DNA from 4 places in the Streptomyces sp. 11-1-2 genome. Region 2 is predicted to be linked to each of the others. Evidence: riboswitches for the same ligand, from Rfam matches in the RefSeq annotation. Region 2 holds a riboswitch; each other region holds the start of a gene.

Region 1 (4,699 bases), 180 kb from region 2:
GCCGGATCGCCGTGTGTCTTACGCGCCCTTGGCTCGCCTGGCAAGCGCGGTGATCGTATCACCGGTATCACTGGGCCCCGTGCATGTGCCCCAGTCCCATTCGTTCACCTGACGTTGTTTCAGCCACACCGCCAGTTCACCGCGTTGACCGACGTCAGGGCATGTCCCGGGGGTTCGTATCGGGGTGGCGCGGGCAACCACCGAACGGCGGTCGCAGCCATCAGATATCCGGGCATTCGACCCGCACTGTGCATGGGTGGTGAAGGGTGTGTGGAGATGAATGGGGAATTCCGCTAGGCATTCATCCCGGTCATTACTCTCTTATTCTTTTTGTTCTGCTTATTCACTTATTTCTCGTGTTGCCCGTTACTTCCGGCAGGCCGGAGGGGGCGACTGCGCGCGGGTATCGTCGGGGCGTGTCGGAACAGCCCCGTGACAGCTCCGCTCCCACCCTCTTCACCTGGGAGTTCGCCACTGATCCCTACCCTGCGTACGCCTGGCTACGCGAGCACGCCCCGGTGCACCGGACCACGCTGCCCAGCGGTGTCGACGCCTGGCTGGTGACCCGTTACGCAGATGCCAGGAAGGCGCTGGCCGATCCCCGGCTCTCCAAGAACCCCCAGCGGCACAGTGCGGCGGCCCACGCAAAGGGCAAGGTGGGCATTCCCGGCGAACAGCGTGCCGACCTGATGACGCATCTGCTCAACATCGACCCTCCCGATCACACCCGGCTGCGGCGCCTGGTCTCCAAGGCGTTCACCCCGCGCCGGGTCGCCGCGTTCACCCCTCGGGTACAGACCCTCACCGATCAGCTCATCGACGCCTTCGAGGAAAGGGGAGAGGCGGACCTCATCCATGAGTTCGCCTTCCCTCTCCCTATTTATGCGATCTGCGATCTGCTCGGGGTGCCGCGCGAGGACCAGGACGACTTCCGGGACTGGGCCGGCGCGATGATCCGGCATGGCGGAGGCCCGCGCGGCGGAGTGGCCCGCGCCGTGAAGCGGATCCGCGCGTATCTCGGCGAGCTGATCCACCGCAAGCGCCTGGAGCTCGTGGAGCGGAGGGAAGAAGAGGACGGGGAGGATCTGATCTCGGGGCTGATCCGGGCCAGCGACCACGGTGAGCACCTCACCGAGAACGAGGCCGCGGCCATGGCCTTCATCCTCTTGTTCGCCGGCTTCGAGACCACCGTCAACCTCATCGGCAACGGCGTCTACGCACTTCTGCGCCATCCGGAGCAGCGCGCCGTCATGCAGCGGGCCCTGGAAGAAGGGGATGAGCGGCTGCTGGCCGCCGGGGTCGAGGAGCTGCTGCGCTACGACGGACCCGTGGAGATCGCCACCTGGCGGTTCGCCACCGAGCCGCTCACCCTCGCGGGGCAGCACATCGCCGAAGGGGAGCCGGTGCTGGTGGTGCTCGCCGCCGCCGACCGGGACCCCGAGCGGTTCGCGGCGCCCGATGTCCTCGACCTCACCCGCCGCGACAACCAGCACCTCGGCTATGGCCACGGCATCCATTACTGTCTCGGCGCCCCGCTCGCCCGGCTGGAGGCGCAGACCGCGATCGCCACCCTGCTGCGGCGCCTGCCCGGACTGCGGCTCGCGGCGGAGCCGGAGGATCTGCGGTGGCGCGGCGGGCTCATCATGCGCGGGCTGCGCACGCTCCCGGTGACCTGGAATTCCGCGGACCACTGAGGCCGCCAAGCCCCGTACGTACGGACATTGGTGACGAATGATCAGCCGTGTGACCGTGGCGTGACCTGGGATACATCGGCTTGTGATGATCGAGTGCCCTCGCTATGTTCACCGGCAACCGAGTTCGCCATAGAGAGGGCAATCGCATGCGTTCCGGTAATGGTCGACACCGTCGCCCCCGTCAGGCTCCGGCCATCATCGTCGCGGCGGGGGTCACGGGAGCGAGCATCGCCCTGCCCCTCTTCGGGGCGTCCGGCGCACAGGCCGCCCAGACCGCCACCTGGGATCAGGTCGCCGAGTGCGAGAGCGGTGGTATGTGGAGCGCCAACGAGGGCAACGGCTTCTACGGCGGACTGCAGCTGACCCTCGACATGTGGAAGGACTACGGCGGCACGGAGTACGCCCCGCGCCCCGACCTGGCCAGCCGCTCCCAGCAGATATCCATCGCCCAGTCGATCCTCGGCGACCGCGGCCCCGACGCCTGGCCGAGCTGTGCGCTGGGCGCCGGGCTCACCGACGGCTCCGGCGCCCCCGATGTGGACCCCGGTGGCACGGCCACCCGGGACCCGGGGGCGGGCCGGGGCGAGGCGGGGGACCGGGAGCGGGACGGCTCCTCCTCCCCGGAGTCGGACCGTTCGGGGGCGTCCGACAGCGCCGGTAAGCCGGATTCGTCCGGATCGACCGAGAAGCCGGAAGCCCCCCACACCTCCAAGTCCCCCGACGGACTGGACGGCTCGGCATCGGATGACCCGACGTCGGGCGGTTCGGCCTCGGATGACCCGGCCTCGGGCGGCTCGGGCGGCTCGGCCTCGGGCGGCTCGAAGGGGTCCTCGGCGGATCCCTCCGCCGACCCCTCGCCCTCCGGCCGCCACCGCGGCTCCCCGGATGCCGGGGAGCGGGCCGAGGACGGCGATTCGGCGGACGGGCAGCCCTCCGGACGCCACGCCTCGCGCGACGCCGCGGACCGCGACCGGAGCCCCGCGGGTGACGATTACACCGTTCGCCCCGGTGACAATCTGTCAGGCATCGCCGAGGACCGGAATGTGTCCCGAGGTTGGGAAGGGCTCTACGAGAGCAACGAGGACCTCATTGGAATCGACCCCGACCTGATCATCCCTGGTCAGCGACTTGACCTCACCATCAGGGAGCAGTGATTCGGGGTGAATTGCCCGATCTGGTTCCGATGAGACATACATCTCGTCACAATTTCCGGGGCGCACCTCGTGTCCGATCTCTCCTCACCCGGCCCTACCTGCGCCGATGTGGGCCGGGTGAGATCAATTACAGCCCCATTCGCTGCCATTGGGGTGTTTGAACGTTCTCGGGAGGTGTGTTTAACGTCTTTCCGCTCGCCACCGCGGGCACCGTCGATCGTCACGCCGAATCCTGCCGGCGGTCGGGGGGAATCCGACGCGTCAGCGCCGAAGGCAGGAGCGGGGGACCCAAGGTAGGTGCCGAGTGGCCTGTGGACACGGGCTCGTCGGCTAGGGGTGAAGCCGGGAGCGATCATCGCGACCGGCCGGGCAACTCACGTCCGAACCCGACAGCTCACCTCGTAGGCGTCGGTGAGGAAACGAACCAACGATGCTGAAGTCCAACGGGAAGCACCGCCGTCCCTCCAAGGCCACCCGTATCGCCGCGCTCACCGGTCTCGCCGGTGCCGCCGTGGCGGCGCCCCTCATCGGGGCGACCTCCGCCTCCGCGGCCACCAGCGCCCAGTGGGACCAGGTCGCGCAGTGCGAGGCCGGTGGCAACTGGTCGATCAACACCGGCAACGGCTACTACGGTGGCCTGCAGTTCTCCAGCTCCACCTGGGCCGCGTACGGCGGCACCGCCTACGCGCCCACCGCGGACAAGGCCAGCAAGGGCCAGCAGATCCAGATAGCCGAGAAGGTCCTCGGCAGCCAGGGCAAGGGCGCCTGGCCGGTCTGCGGCAAGGGTCTGACCTCCGGCGGCAGCCCGTCCGCGCCGTCCGCGCCCTCCGGTTCGCAGGACCAGCCGTCGGCCTCCACCAAGTCGGCCCCGGCCGCCCAGCCTGCCCAGCCGAAGGCCCAGCCGCACACCGCGCCCGAGCGTGCCACGCGTGAGCAGCCCCGTGGCCCGATCAAGAAGGGTGACGGCGAGTACAAGGTCAAGTCCGGCGACACCCTCGGCAAGATCGCCAAGGAGCACCACGTCAAGGGCGGCTGGAAGAAGCTCTTCAAGCTGAACGACGACATCGTGGAGAAGGCCGACCTGATCTACCCGGGCCAGAAGCTGCACCTCGGCTGAGTCACGGTCGCAGCCGCGGCCTGAGGCCGCCGCCCGAGAACCCTGAGACGAGCCCCGGTCGGGCGTGCCGCCCCTATGGCGCGCCCACCGGGGTTCCCTCATTGCCCGATTCACCAGAAATCTGGATATGTGATTCAGAATCTGGCTTTTTGTGTCACGCCCCCGTCTCGTGGGGCGGGCGAACGCGGGGTGCAGCCCTCCCGGCCCGTTAGGCTCGTGCTGCTACCGCTGACCCATACGAAGGAGAACCTCGTGCCGTCCATCGACGTCGTCGTAGCTCGCGAGATCCTCGACTCGCGAGGCAACCCCACGGTCGAGGTCGAGGTCGGCCTCGACGACGGCAGCACCGGCCGTGCCGCCGTTCCGTCCGGCGCCTCCACCGGCGCCTTCGAGGCCCTCGAACTCCGTGACGGCGACAAGAACCGCTACAACGGCAAGGGTGTGGAGAAGGCCGTCCTCGCCGTCATCGAGCAGATCGGCCCCGAGCTGGTCGGCTACGACGCCACCGAGCAGCGTCTGATCGACCAGGCGATGTTCGACCTGGACGCCACCCCGGACAAGTCCTCGCTCGGTGCCAACGCCATCCTCGGCGTCTCCCTCGCGGTCGCGCACGCCGCCTCCGAGGCGTCCGACCTCCCGCTCTTCCGTTACCTCGGCGGCCCGAACGCCCATCTGCTGCCGGTCCCGATGATGAACATCCTCAACGGCGGGTCGCACGCCGACTCCAATGTGGA
Region 2 (4,699 bases):
CCGCCCCGTGGACGGGCGGCAGTCGCGGACGGACTGTCTCGCGATCCAGAAGTTCCAGGTCAACCACGGCATCAGCCCGACGATCGGCTACGCGGGCCCGATCACCTCGGGCGTGATGAGCCTGATCAACGCTCAGAAGGCCGCCGGACACAACCCGAACGCGGCGAAGAAGTGCCCGACCAACAAGGGCCGCATCGCCTGCGTCGACCTCACCCGGCAGCTCAGCTGGATCCAGGACGGCTCCCGGCTGGTCTACGGGCCGGTGCCGGTGCGGTCCGGGCGGAACGGCTTCGAGACCCGCACCGGGCTGAAGAAGATCTACTGGCGGAACATCGACCACTGGTCGACGCTCTACAAGGTCGCCATGCCCTACAGCCAGTTCTTCGACGGCGGTCAGGCGTTCCACTCGATCGCCGGGAGCGTATGGTCCCCGCCCGGCTCCCACGGCTGCGTCAACATGCGCACGGGCGAGGCCAAGAAGTACTGGAGCCTGCTGAAGAACGGCGACGATGTGTACGTCTACGGGCGCAAGCCCGGCACGTGAACGGCACATGAGCCGATGACGTGACGATGCCGCTGCCCGGGGCTCCGGCCCCGGGCAGCGGCACGCCAAGGGCCTGTACGGCCCCGCGTCCTACGCGGGCCGCACGCTCCCGTAGATCGGCATCTCGGTGATCGGCGCCTTCTTCACCACATCGCCCGGCTTCGGCGCGTGGATCATCATCCCGTCGCCGATGTAGAGGCCGACATGGCTGATGTCGTCGTAGAAGAAGACCAGATCGCCCGGCTGGAGTTCGGACGTCGAGACGCGCGTACCGGCCTTCACCTGGTCCCAGGTGGTGCGCGGCAGCGAGATCCCGGCCGTCTTCCAGGCCGCCTGCGTCAGCCCTGAGCAGTCGAAGGAGCTGGGGCCGGTCGCGCCCCAGACATACGGCTTGCCGAGCTGCGACTTCGCGAAGGCGATGGCCTGGGCCGCCTTGGAGCTGTTGGCGGGGGTCGAGGGCGCCGTCGAACCGGAGCCGCTGTCTCCGTTCTGCTGCTCCTGCTGCTTCTTGCGCGCGGCCTCCTGCCGCTGCTTCTCGGCGAGCGCGGCCGCCTTACGGCGGGCCTCTTCCGCCTTCTTCTTCTCGATCGCCGCCAGCCGCGCCTTCTCCTTGGCGGTCAGATTCGCCAGCAGCCGCCGGGCCTCGGTCAGCTTGTCCTGGACGGTCTTCTTCTGGGTCTTCAGCTGCTTCTGCGACGCGGTCAGCGAGGCGAGGCTCTCGCTGGCCTTACCGCGCTCCTTGGCGGCGCTCGCCTGCTGCTTCTGGAAGTCGTCGACGGCCTGCTTCTGCCGACCGGTCAGCCGGTCGATCAGATGCGACTGGTCGAAGACGTCCTGCGGATCGTTGGAGAACAGCAGGGTCGCGGCGGAGCGGGCCATTCCGCCGTCGCGGTACTGGGCGGTGGCGTAGGCGCCGAGCGTGCGTCGCGCCTCGTTGAGCTTCTCGGTGCGCTGGGCGACGGAGTCCAGCAGCTTGTCGACCTTGCCCCGCTGCTGATCGGCGCGCTCCTTGGCGGCGTTGTAGCGCTGGGTGGCGCTCTCCGCCTGGTGATAGAGGGTGTCGACCTTCTCCTTGACCTTGTCGATCGACTGGGTGGCCGGTTTGGGGTCGTCGCCCGGCGCGGCGTTGGCCGTCTGGGAGAGGAGGGTGACGGATGCGAGGGCGGCCGTGGTGAACCCGACGGCCGTACGGCGGCCGTGACCGGTGAGCGGGGCCGGTATTCGGCTCCGCGGCTTGCGGTGCGACGCCAAGGGAGGCGCTCCTTCCGTGGACCGCCTACCGGGTTAGCTGTCGGGTTCGGGCGGTACGGAAGGTTGCCCTACGGCCGTGTCCGGGCGGCACTTCCGTGCCACGCCGCTTCGGGCCGATTCACCCCGGTGTCGCGTTGTCGGGTCCCCGGCTCCGGGCGCCTTACGGCGGTGCCGGACTCGGCGGAGGCCGCCCGTGCCGACGTGGTTCGCCGACGGATCTTCCGGGCCGCCTGACGCAGGACGGTAGTCAACACGTGGGGCTCCTGTGAAGACTGGTGACCGTTTTGCCCGAAACCGTTTCGTGATGTTCGGGCATCGGCTGTCAGTGGGGCGGCCTAGACTCGGGGAGCGATGAGCAGCCTCTTTGACGACAACTTCCTGGCGGACCTCGGGCTTCCTTCGAACGAGGAGCCACCACCGCCGCCCGAGGATTCGGCGCACCCCGGCCCCGATGGTGCCGAGGACGTGCCGCATCACCTCTTCAGCGGCGGCTTCGACGCGCCCGTGCCCCGGGAGGCCCACTACCGGGACGGCGCCGCGCGGCCCGTCGTGGACCCGTCCGCCCTGCTCGAGGGGTTGAACGAGCAGCAGAGAGCCGCCGTTGAGCACACCGGCTCGCCGCTGCTGATCGTCGCGGGTGCCGGCTCCGGCAAGACCCGGGTGCTCACCCACCGCATCGCCTATCTGCTCGGCGCCCGCGGCACGCACCCCGGCCAGATCCTCGCCATCACCTTCACCAACAAGGCGGCGGGCGAGATGAAGGAGCGGGTGGAGGAGCTCGTCGGCCCGCGGGCGAACGCCATGTGGGTCTCCACCTTCCACAGCGCCTGCGTCCGCATCTTGCGCCGCGAGTCGAAGAAGCTCGGCTTCACCTCGTCGTTCTCGATCTACGACGCCGCCGACTCCAAGCGGCTGATGTCGCTGGTCTGCCGGGATCTGGATCTCGACCCCAAGCGGTTCCCGCCGAAGTCCTTCAGCGCCAAGATCTCCAACCTGAAGAACGAGCTGATCGACGAGGAGACCTTCGCCGGACAGGCCACGGACGGTTTTGAGAAGACGCTGGCCGAGGCGTACGCGATGTACCAGGCGAGGCTGCGCGAGGCCAACGCACTGGACTTCGACGACATCATCATGACCACGGTCAATCTGCTCCAGGCGTTCCCGGAGGTGGCCGAGCACTACCGCCGCCGCTTCCGGCACGTCCTGGTGGACGAGTACCAGGACACCAACCACGCGCAGTACACCCTCGTGCGCGAGCTGGTGGGCACGGACACCGAGGAGACCGCGGCCGCCGAGCTGTGCGTGGTGGGCGACGCCGACCAGTCGATCTACGCCTTCCGGGGCGCCACGATCCGCAACATCCTCCAGTTCGAGGAGGACTACCCCACCGCGCGGACGATCCTCCTCGAGCAGAACTACCGCTCCACCCAGACCATCCTGAGCGCGGCCAACGCGGTCATCGAGCGCAATGAGAACCGCCGCCCGAAGAACCTGTGGACCGAGGCCGGCGCCGGGACCGAGATCACCGGCTATGTGGCCGACACCGAGCACGACGAGGCCCAGTTCGTCGCCGACGAGATCGACCGGCTCACGGACGCGGGCGACGCCAAGGCCGGTGACGTGGCGGTGTTCTACCGGACCAACGCCCAGTCCCGTGTCTTCGAAGAGATCTTCATCCGGGTCGGGCTGCCGTACAAGGTCGTCGGCGGCGTGCGCTTCTACGAGCGCAAGGAGGTCCGGGACGTCCTCGCCTATCTGCGGGTGCTGGCCAACCCCGAGGACTCCGTCCCGCTCCGCCGGATTCTGAACGTGCCCAAGCGCGGCATCGGGGAGCGCGCGGAGGCCATGATCGACGCGCTGGCGCTGCGCGAGAAGATCACCTTCCCGCAGGCGCTGCGCCGGGTCGACGACGCGTACGGCATGGCGGCCCGCTCGGCCAACGCCGTCAAGCGGTTCAACACGCTCATGGAGGAGCTGCACACCATCGTGGAGTCCGGGGCGGGCCCGGCGACCGTCCTGGAGGCGGTGCTGGAGCGCACCGGCTATCTGGCCGAGCTCCAGGCGTCCACCGATCCGCAGGACGAGACCCGGATCGAGAACCTGCAGGAGCTCGCCGCCGTGGCCCTGGAGTTCGAGCAGGACCGCGGCGAGGAGAACCCCGGCACCCTCGCGGACTTCCTGGAGCAGGTCGCGCTCGTCGCCGACTCCGACCAGATCCCCGACGAGGACACCGACGGCTCCGGCGTGATCACGCTGATGACCCTGCACACGGCGAAGGGCCTGGAATTCCCGGTCGTCTTCCTCAGCGGCATGGAGGACGGCGTCTTCCCGCATATGCGGGCGCTCGGCCAGACCAAGGAGCTGGAGGAGGAGCGGCGGCTGGCCTATGTGGGGATCACCCGGGCCCGCGAGCGGCTCTATCTGACCCGCTCGACGATGCGCAGCGCATGGGGCCAGCCCGCGTACAACCCGCCGTCCCGCTTCCTGGAGGAGATTCCGGACCAGTATGTGCGGTGGCGGCGCACCGGGCCCGCCACCCCGTCGGCGTCCATGGGCAGCATCGCCTCGACCCCGCCGTCGGGGCTGTCGTCCGGTCTGTCGTCGTCGCGTTCGCGCGCCGGGGGCAGCGGGTTCGCGACCCGGCGGGCCAAGGAGCGTCCGGTGGTCGCGCTGGCCATCGGCGACCGGGTCACCCATGACTCGTTCGGGCTCGGCACGGTGGTGGCGGTGAAGGGCAGCGGGGACAACGCGGAGGCGACGATCGACTTCGGCGAGGAGAAGCCGAAGCGGCTGCTGCTGCGGTACGCACCGGTGGAGAAGCTATAGATGTGGCTGTGGCGGCCGAAGCGCTGAGGCTGTAGCGCGCCGGTGGCGCGCTACAGCGAGCGGTCACGGGCCGGGGCC
Region 3 (4,699 bases), 970 kb from region 2:
GCAGGGGCGGGAGCTGGTCGACGGAGCGGGCGCTGGCGAGGGGGGCCGCGACCGTGGGCTGGGCGAGGAGCCAGGCGAGGGCGACCGTGGTGGGCTCGGTGGCGTGGTTGGCGGCGACGTCGTCCAGGGCGGCGAGGACCTTCTGGCCGCGCTCGGTCTCCAGGTACTTGGCCGCGCCGGTGGAGCGGGGGCTGTCGACCGCCGTGCCGGGGCGGTACTTGCCGGTGAGGAAGCCGGACGCCAGGGAGTAGTACGGGATGGTCGCCAGGCCGTGGCGGGCGGCGACGTCGGCCAAGTCGCCCTCGAAGGTGTCGCGCGAGACCAGGTTGTAGTGCGGCTGGAGGGCGACGTAGCGGGCCAGGCTCTCCTGGGTGGAGAAGGCCAGCTGGGCCTCCAGGCGCTCCGCGCTGACGTTGGACGCGGCGATCTCGCGGACCTTGCCCTCTCTGACCAGCTCGTCCAGGGTGGTGATGATCTCCTCCACCGGCACCGACGGATCGTCGTAGTGGGTGTAGTAGAGGTCGATGTAGTCGGTGCGCAGCCGCTGGAGGGATTCCTCGACGCCCGTTTTGATGGCGGACGAGGTCAGACCGCGGGGCTCCGGGTAGCCGGCGCCCACCTTGGTGGCGAGTACGACGTCGGAGCGGTTGCCCCGGGAGGCGAACCAGTTGCCGAGGACGGTCTCGGACTCGCCACCCTCGTTGCCCGGCACCCACGCGGAGTAGACATCGGCGGTGTCGATGAAATTGCCGCCCGCCGCCACGAAGGCGTCGAGCACCCGGAAGGACTCGGCCTCGTTGGCGGTCCAGCCGAAGACGTTCCCGCCGAGGGAGAAGGGGAAGACGGACAGATCGCCGATCTTCTGTGTGTTGTCAGCCATACGTTTTTACAACAGGTGGCTGGGCGGGGTTGTTCCTGGGGGCGGCCCCGTCGGGACGTAGCCCCGTCGGGACGTAAACCGGCGGCCCTGGCGTCAAGGGGGGAGAGAGCGCCAGAGCCGCCGGAGTATCAGGGGTTCATCCCGTGCTGGCGCAGCCAGGGCATCGGGTCGATCGGCGAGCCGCCGCCCGGCCGGACCTCGAGGTGGAGGTGCGGGCCGGTCACATTGCCGGTGGCGCCGACGCGGCCGATGACGTCGCCCGCCGTCACCTTGCCCGAGGTGACGACCATCGAGGACAGGTGGCAGTACCAGATCTCGGTGCCGTCGCTGAGGGTCAGCACGATGCGGTAGCCGTACGAACCGGCCCAGCCCGCCTGGGTGATGGTGCCGCCGTGCACCGCCTTGGCCGGGGTGCCGGTCGGGGCGGCGAAGTCCTGGCCGGTGTGGTCGGCCGACCAGATGTCGCCAGCCTGGCCGAAGCTCGCGGTCAGGGTGTACGAGCCGACCGGGAGGGTGTACGCGGCGGCGAGCCTGGCCTGGCGCTCGGCCGCGGCCTTCTTCTCCGCCGCCTCCTTCGCCCGCTGCTCGGCGGCCTTCTTCTCCGCCTCTGCCTTGGCCTTCCGCTGGGCGGCCACCTCCGCGGCCTGGTCGGACGCCTTGTCCGCGGCGGCCTTCGCCGCGGCGGTGCGGCTGTCCTCGTCCGCCGCGTTCTGCTGGTTCTCGGCCTGCTGGAGGATGCGGGCGCGGAGCGCCTCGCCCGCGTCGGTGGTGCCGCGCTGCTCGTCCTCGCTGGTGAGGCCGGCCTGGGAGAGGGGGGCGGCGGCCGTCTGCGGGCCGCTGCTGTCGTCCGACGTCCAGGAGCCGATGCCTGGCAGGTCCTTGGCGGCGGGCAGGCTGGCTTTGACCTCATCGGCGACGTGGCCGAGATCCGGCATGGAAATGGGCGGCTTGGGACGGTCCTTGGCGCTGGCCATACCGCCCGCGCCGACCGCGGCGATCACGCCGACCCCGAGGACGGCGCCGCTGCGCGCCATGGTCCCGCCCCGCTGCTTGGCCACGCGGTGCCGGCCGCGTACGGGAGCGATGGACTCCTCGGTGGGGTTCCACTCCTCCCAGGGCTCGGTCTCGAATCCGGCACCCGGGCCCTCGAACGCGTCCCCATTCGCGTCCAGGTACCGATCGTCGGGGGCGAAGTGGCCGTCCCCGGAGCTCATCCCGCCGCCGGCGTCAAAGCCGGGGCCGTAGGCGGTGGCGGTCCCCAAACCGCCTCCCCGTGTGCGATACGGGGCCTCGTCCAGGGCAGACCTGTTGGACGCCACGGAGGCGCACTCCTTTCCTTCCTTCTCGCCTACCGGGTTAGCTGACGGGTTCGGAGCAGGAAGGTCTCCTACGGGTCAGGTTCGACCCGATTCACCCCAAGGTGTTGGTTCCCCGGTTCCCTTGGTGCTGCTGGTGGTGCGGTACTGCCAGTGTGCGTACGGGATTCGGCGACGGCGCACGGTGCCGCCCTTGCGACGGTTGTGACGACCGCGCTGCGTTATCGAACGTTAATAGAGAGCGCGATGTGATTCCAAGCTGTTCTGAGGAATCCGCGCACCTTTGGCATGAACTTAGCGCTCAAGAGGGGACAAAAGAGGGCGAATCAAAGCACTGGCCAAAGGTTCGCAAAAACGCGTGCGGACCGATCGTGCAGCAATTGTTATGCGGAGGGGGCTCGGTCGACTACGCACGGTATGGACCCGGTCGGCTACGGACGGTGTGGGACGCCGCTGTCCCCCGTATGGCCGCCGCGGCTCGCACCGCCGTCGCCGTCGTGCCCGCTCCCTCGGCCGTCCCGCTGCCCATTGCCCCGGTTGCCCCCATTGCCCTGCCCGTTCCCCCGTCCGTTCCCGCGGGCCGGGGTCCGGCGGACCGCCAGCAGCGCCATGTCGTCCGATGTCCCGCCGTCCGTATGGCGCTCGACATCGGCGACCAACGCGTCGAGCAGCTCCTGCGGATCGGCGAAGCGGCGGCCGCGCAGCCGCTTCTCCGGGTCGTAGAACTCGCCGTCGCGGTTTCGGGCCTCCGTCACCCCGTCCGTGAACAGCAGCAGCGTCTCCCCCTCCTCGAACCCCAGCTCCATCACCCGGTCCGGCCACCCGGCCAACTCCCCCATCCCCACCGGCAGCGCCGACATCTCCGGCTCCAGGGCACGCACCGCGCCGTCCTCCGCCATGAGCAGCGGCGCCGGATGGCCGCGGTTGATCAGCCGCAGAGTGGAATCGCCGCGCGGAATTTCGGCCACCACGGCCGTCGTGAACCCCTCGAACACCTCCAGGTCGGCCCGCCGGGCACCCTCACGCTGCAGCGCCCGCTCCAGGCGGCCCACGAGCGCCTCCAGGGTCGTCTCCTGCTCCGCCGCCTCCCGGAAGCAGCCGAGGAGGATCGCCACGACCTCCACCGCCTGCAGCCCCTTGCCGCGTACGTCCCCGACGATCAGCCGTACGCCGTGCGGGGTGTCCTGGACCGCGTACAGGTCACCGCCGATCGCCGCGTACTTCTCCGCCGGTACGTAGCGCGCGGCGATCTCCAGCCCGGCGAGACGGGCGGGCGGCGCGGGCAGGACGGCGCGCTGGGCCGCCTCCGCGACACCGCGCGCCGAGGCGAGCCGGTGATAGCTGCGGCGTACGACACGGTTGATCGCCACCGCCAGCACGGTCACGGTGGCGACCGTGACGATCTCGGTGGCCGCCTGGGTCGGGTCCTTCACACCGTGCAACTCCGCCAGCAGACAGGTCGCGAGGACGGCGACGCAGGCCATGATGACGGTCTGGCGCAGCGGTAAGAGCGCCGCGGCGACCAGGGGGGCGGCGGCGAAGAAGGGCGAGGCGGTGTAGCCGGACGGGGTGGCCAGGTCGAAGCTGACGCCGCCGAGGAGGAGGATGGCGGGAAGCCAGCGGGCCACCCGGCGGCCCGGCAGCCCCTTGCCCTCATCCTCCGCCGGGCCAGGTCCCGCGGTGGGCCCGGTGAGCCCGTCGGCGGAGGCGCCACCGGCCGCGGCGCCGGTGGCGATGAGCGTGTGCAGGCGGGTGTGGCGGCGGTGGGCGTGCGGGCGGCTCAGCCGGGGCCAGGCCGTACGCCACTCCGTACGGGCGCCCGTACGAGCCCTGCTCCCTCGCACCCGCACCGGCTTCTCTCGCTTCCCTGGTCCGCGTCCCGCCGTCGTCACAGCGTCGCCGTCGTCACAGCGTCGCCTTCGCCGCCCTCGCCACCCTCGCCGCCCTCGTCACCTTCGTCACCAGGCTTCCGGCTGACGGGCTGCCAGGCGAATCGGTGTCGGCCAAGCGGGTGCTGGACGGGCGCCGTGAGCGGGCCCGGCTACCGCGCGTGCGCCGCGGGCACGCGACGGGCACGCGGCGGGGGCACTGCGGGCACGCGAGGGGACACTGCGGGCACATGGCGGGCACACGGCGGCGCGTCAGGGGCTGTGGGCGCGTCAGAGCCACGAGGCGTCAGGGGTTACGCGGCGGGCGCCCTGTCGGCCCGTCAGGGGCCACGAGAGCGTCAGCGGCTACGGGCGCATCAGAGGTTCGGATACGCCAGAGGTTACGGATGCGCCAGAGGTGACGGACGCTTCAGAGGTGACGGATGCGCCAGCGGCACCGATGCGTCAGAGGTCGACGCCGAGCGCGCGGGCGTGACGGTCGGCCGCGAGCTCCGCCGAGACCTCGTCGAGGTACACCTCGCACACCAGCCGTCCGTCCCGGGTGAGATTGTGCTCCAGCTCCCACAGCACGACCTCGTCCCCTCCCGCGAGCAGGAAGGCGTGCTCATAGAAGC
Region 4 (4,699 bases), 2.8 Mb from region 2:
CCTGGTGGGCGTCCTGGACGAGGAAGGCGACCTCGGCCTCGTCGGCGGGGGCCGCGGCCGGCATCCCCCGTCCGTCGATGCGGTCGTAACGCACCGTGGCGATGAACTCATCCCCCACGATGGCCGCCAGGCCCACCCGGTCGACGTAGTCGTGGTGGGTGAAGCGGTGGACGTCGCGGTCGGAGAGGCGGGGGTAGGGCGCGAAGAAGCGGTAGTACTTCGACTCGTCCGAGACCCGCTCGTAGAAGCTGACCAGCCGCTGGGCGTCATCGGGGGTGATGGGACGGATCTGTGCCGTACCGCCGTCCCGGAGCACCACATCGGCTTCCCAGTGGGTCGGGTAGGCGTGATGGTCCGACGGGCTCCGCATGGGGCCCAGGGTACGGGCCCGCCCGGTCCGGATGGTGGACACCCTTGCGTCGGGGCCAAGTGTCGGGGGAAGGTCCGTATCGGGCCAGTCCGGGCATGCCCGGGCTCACTCGGACATCGGCCGGGTGAATCCGGACACCGTATGATTTTGGTCTAGACAACAGCACCCGTCACACCTGAAGGGCAACACCATGGCTGAGCGCCGCGTCACCATCGGCTGGGCCGAGGGCCTGCACGCCCGCCCTGCGTCGATCTTCGTCCGGGCGGCCACCGCCGCCGGCGTCCCCATCACGATCGCCAAGGGCGACGGCACCCCGGTCAACGCCGCCTCCATGCTGGCCGTGCTGGGCCTCGGCGCCCAGGGCGGCGAGGTGGTCGTCCTCGCCTCCGACGCGGACGATGCCGAGGTCGCGCTCGACCGGCTGGCGAAGCTGGTGGCGGAGGGCCTCGAGGAGCTTCCCGAGACCGTCTGATCCCCCTCTGATTCACAGGTGATTCCCGTGTGATTCCCGCGTGGATCAAGGATTCGGCACGGCGGGGCCGCGGTGGCCATTACGGCCACCGCGGCCCCGTTGCTTTTCCGTTTCCACCCCGACTCGGAGGACCGGGAACCGGGCGCCGCGAAACCGCGCCGGGAATTCCCGAGAGTTGTATACGGGATCGCTGTTAATTCCGGCCGCTCGCCGTGTTTACGGAATGTTTCGAAGCCCTCACCGGAGTGGGGCGGCGCTGCCGGTATTCCGCCAGCGCGCGCTCGGTGTGCGCCGCGGCGAGCGCCCGCGCCCGGTCGGCGTCGCCGCGCGCCACCGCGTCCACCAGCGCGCCGTGCTCCGCCCAGGACTCCACGGCCCGCGCCGCCGGGTCGGGACGCCGGGCGCCCCCGGGCGGTGCGGCGTGCGCTACGGGCTGCGGCGCGGGAGCGGCCGCGTACACCCACACGGTCTTGCGGCGCAGCTGGACGAGCATCGCGGCCAGGCTCGGACTGCCGGACGCCTGGGCGAGCGTCTCGTGGAACCAGTCGCCCAGCGGCCGCAGTTCACCGAGCCGGCCGTGCTGGGCCCGCTCCCGGCCGAGCCGGACCAGCCCGCGCAGCACCTTCAGATGGGCCTCGGTGCGACGCTGTGCGGCCCGTGCGGCACCCAGCGGCTCCAGCAGCGCCCGGATGTCCAGCAGATCGGCCGCCTCGCGCTCGGAGGGCTGGGCGACGCAGGCACCGGCGTGCCGCCGGGTCGTCACGAAGCCCTCGGACTCCAGGGTGCGCAGGGCCTCGCGGACCGGCACCCGCGAGACGCCGTAGCGCCGGGCGAGAAGTTCCTCGGTGAGCCGGCTGCCGGGCTGATATGTGCCGGAGACGATGTCGTCGCGAATCGCCGTACACACCGCATGCGCCGAAATCCGGCGACCGCCCTGGACCGCGGTCGTATCCCCGCTCACTTCCGGTCCCACATTGTCGAACCTCCGCCTTAACGCCCGCGAAACGCATCCATGGAACGCGCATTGAACGACTCTATTCCAATCGGACGTCATTTCCGATGGCGGAGTGCATTTCATGGATATTTTTTGGTCAGCCGGCGGCGGCACGCCGAAGGCCCCGTCCGGTGGACGGGGCCTTCTCGGATTCTCGCGGGACCGCCGGCGTGCGCGGAGTCCCGCGAGGTCGGACGTGCGCGGAGTCCCGCGAGGTCAGACGTTGACGCCGTGCGAGCGCAGATACGCCAAGGGGTCGATGTCCGAGCCGTAGTCCGGGCTGGTGCGGGCCTCGAAGTGCAGATGCGGTCCGGTGACGTTGCCGGTGGCGCCCGACAGGCCGATCTGCTGGCCGGGGGTGACCTTCTGGCCGACCGAGACGCTGATCGACGACAGGTGGCCGTACTGGGTGTAGGTGCCGTCGTTCATCTTGATGACGACGTTGTTGCCGTAGGAGCCGCCCCAGCCCGCCTCGACGATCTCGCCCATGCCCACGGAGTGCACCGAGGTGCCGGAGGAGGCGTGGAAGTCGATGCCGGTGTGGCTGCCGGAGGACCACAGTCCGCTGGCCGCCTCGTAGCCGGTGGAGACGTAGGAGCCGCTGATCGGCGTCTCGAAGGTGTTGAGGCGCTTGCGCTCGGCCTCGCGCGCCGCGCGCTCCTTGGCCTCGCGCTCGGCCTTGGCCTTCTTCGCCGCGGCCTCCGCCTTTCTGGCGGCCTCCTGGCGGGCGATCGCCTCCGCCTTGGCCTTCGCGGCGGCCTGCTCGGCGGCGGTCTCCTGGGACTGCGCCTGGGCCTCGATGTGGTCCGCGATCCCGTCGCCGATCACGATCGCCTGGGTCAGACCGGTCTGCTGGGGGCTGGGGCCGGTGTCCGCGGCGAACGCCTGTCCGGTGATCCCGGCGACGACGCCCGAGGCGACGGTGGTGATGCCCACGACGTTCGCGCCGGCGCGGACGTTGATCTTGGTGGTGCGGCGGTGTTTCCCGGTGGCAGTGCGGGTGGACGCCATACTGAGGCGCACTCCTTTCCTTCCTTCTCGCCTACCGGGTTAGCTGACGGGTTCGGAGCAGGAAGGTCTCCTACGGACTCCTCCCCCGGCCGGGGAAGGCGCCCGATTCACCCCTGGGGACGTGTGGGTCCCCGGCTCCCCTGGCTCGCGCCGTACGGGGACTCGGCGATGACTGTCCGTGCCGCGGGTGCGGCGGGTTGCTGGCGAACAGCCGGACTGACGCTAAACGGGCCCGCTTTCGATCACCAAACGGTTCCGGTTTTTTGTTGCTCTCGCCACAAACCAAACAAGCTGTCACTCCCGCAAATCGGGCATGAAGGAAGGACCCCGGCATCCTTACGGGGCCAGGGTCCTTCCGCGGTGAGCTCGTTGACCGGACCGGCTGCCGGATCGTCCAGCGGACCCGGATCGTCAGCGAGCCGGCCGGATCGCGGGTTCTTGGTCCGGATCCGGCCAACCGGCCAACTCCGGGCGGCTCAGCCCGAGATGACGCGCACCTCGCCGATGCCCAGCGCCCGGACCGGCTCCTCGATCGCCGAGGCGTCCCCGACCAGCACCGTGACCAGCCGGTCCGCCGGGAAGGCGGACACCACCGCGGCGGTCGCCTCCACCGTGCCGGTCTCCGCGAGGCGGGCGTACAACTGCGCCTGGAAATCGTCCGGAAGGTGCTGCTCGACCTGGTCGGCGAGGGTGCCCGCGACGGACGCCGCCGTCTCGTACTTCAGCGGGGCGACGCCCACCAGGTTCTGCACCGCGACATCGCGCTCCTCGTCGGTGAGCCCCTCCTCCTTCAGCGTGCGCAGCACCTTCCAGAGGTCCTCCAGCGCGGGCCCGGTGACCTCGGTGGCCACCGAGCCGCTGATCGCCAGCATGGCGGCGCCCGCGGAGCCGCCCGAGGGCGCCGGGGGCGCGGAGCGCAGCACCTGGCCGAAGGCGCGCACCCCGTAGGTGTAGCCCTTCTCCTCGCGCAGCACACGGTCGAGGCGGGAGGTGAGGGTGCCACCCAGGCAGTACGTGCCGAGCACCTGCGCGGGCCAGACCCGGTCATGGCGGTCGGCGCCGACGCGCCCGATGAGCAGCTGGGTCTGCACCGCGCCCGGCCGGTCGACGATCACCACACGGCCGAGGTCGTCCGCGACGATCGGGGGAACCGTGCGCGGCGCGCCCGCCCCGCCCGTCCAGGCGCCCAGGGTGTCGGCGAGCGCCCCATCGAGGTCGACCCCGGTGAGATCGCCCACGATGACGGCGGTGGCCGTGGAAGGGCGGACATGCGCCTCGTAGAAGGCCCGCACGGCCGCGGCGTCGATGCCCTCGATGGTCTCCTGGGTGCCCTGGCGCGGCCGGGACATCCGCGATTCGGCCGGGAAGAGGGCCGCGGAGAGGGCCATCGAGGCGCGGCGGGCCGGGTTGGCCAGCTCATGGGGGATCTCGTCCAGCCGGTTGCGCACCAGCCGCTCGACCTCGCCGTCCGGGAAGGCGGGGGCGCGCAGGGCGTCGGCCAGCAGCCCGAGCGCCTTGGGCAGCCGGGAGACCGGGACCTCCAGGGAGACGCGGAGGCCGGGGTGGTCGGCATGCGCGTCCAGCGTGGCGCCGCAGCGCTCGAGCTCGGCGGCGAACTCCTCGGCGTCGTGCTTGTCGGTGCCCTCCGACAGGGCGCGCGCCATGATCGTGGCGACGCCTTCGAGCCCGGTCGGCTCGGCGTCCAGCGGCGCCTCCAGATTGATCTCGACGGCGACGACCTGCTGGCCGGGGCGGTGACAGCGCAGCACCGTAAGGCCGTTGGACAGCTCACCGCGCTCGGGGGCCGGGAACGCCCACGGCTTGGGCGCACCGCCCTTGGGCTGCGAGTGGA

The links. Region 2 has a riboswitch for cyclic di-AMP ahead of CGL27_RS21705 (NlpC/P60 family protein). Riboswitches for the same ligand answer to the same signal wherever they lie in the genome.
Positions count from the first base shown of each region.
Region 1: it holds a riboswitch for cyclic di-AMP, as region 2 does, so the genes downstream of both, CGL27_RS20880 (transglycosylase family protein) here and CGL27_RS21705 (NlpC/P60 family protein) in region 2, are expected to answer to the same signal.
Region 3: it holds a riboswitch for cyclic di-AMP, as region 2 does, so the genes downstream of both, CGL27_RS26225 (M23 family metallopeptidase) here and CGL27_RS21705 (NlpC/P60 family protein) in region 2, are expected to answer to the same signal.
Region 4: it holds a riboswitch for cyclic di-AMP, as region 2 does, so the genes downstream of both, CGL27_RS34295 (M23 family metallopeptidase) here and CGL27_RS21705 (NlpC/P60 family protein) in region 2, are expected to answer to the same signal.

Region 1 is NZ_CP022545.1:5,012,137-5,016,835, reverse strand. Features, by position in the region: gene CGL27_RS20890 (cytochrome P450) at 417-1,694, shown strand; gene CGL27_RS20885 (transglycosylase family protein) at 1,841-2,848, shown strand; cyclic di-AMP (ydaO/yuaA leader) riboswitch at 3,104-3,271, shown strand; gene CGL27_RS20880 (transglycosylase family protein) at 3,279-3,965, shown strand; gene eno (phosphopyruvate hydratase) at 4,218-4,699, shown strand, end outside.
Region 2 is NZ_CP022545.1:5,195,257-5,199,955, reverse strand. Features, by position in the region: gene CGL27_RS21710 (L,D-transpeptidase) at 1-544, shown strand, start outside; gene CGL27_RS21705 (NlpC/P60 family protein) at 635-1,795, opposite strand; cyclic di-AMP (ydaO/yuaA leader) riboswitch at 1,802-1,973, opposite strand; gene pcrA (DNA helicase PcrA) at 2,147-4,621, shown strand.
Region 3 is NZ_CP022545.1:6,168,579-6,173,277, reverse strand. Features, by position in the region: gene CGL27_RS26230 (aldo/keto reductase) at 1-880, opposite strand, end outside; gene CGL27_RS26225 (M23 family metallopeptidase) at 1,009-2,199, opposite strand; cyclic di-AMP (ydaO/yuaA leader) riboswitch at 2,211-2,380, opposite strand; gene CGL27_RS26220 (PP2C family protein-serine/threonine phosphatase) at 2,628-4,046, opposite strand; gene CGL27_RS26215 (DUF6227 family protein) at 4,530-4,699, opposite strand, start outside.
Region 4 is NZ_CP022545.1:7,967,501-7,972,199, reverse strand. Features, by position in the region: gene CGL27_RS34310 (bifunctional GNAT family N-acetyltransferase/acetate--CoA ligase family protein) at 1-370, opposite strand, end outside; gene CGL27_RS34305 (HPr family phosphocarrier protein) at 561-842, shown strand; gene CGL27_RS34300 (GntR family transcriptional regulator) at 1,036-1,803, opposite strand; gene CGL27_RS34295 (M23 family metallopeptidase) at 2,053-2,847, opposite strand; cyclic di-AMP (ydaO/yuaA leader) riboswitch at 2,862-3,025, opposite strand; gene CGL27_RS34290 (pitrilysin family protein) at 3,324-4,699, opposite strand, start outside.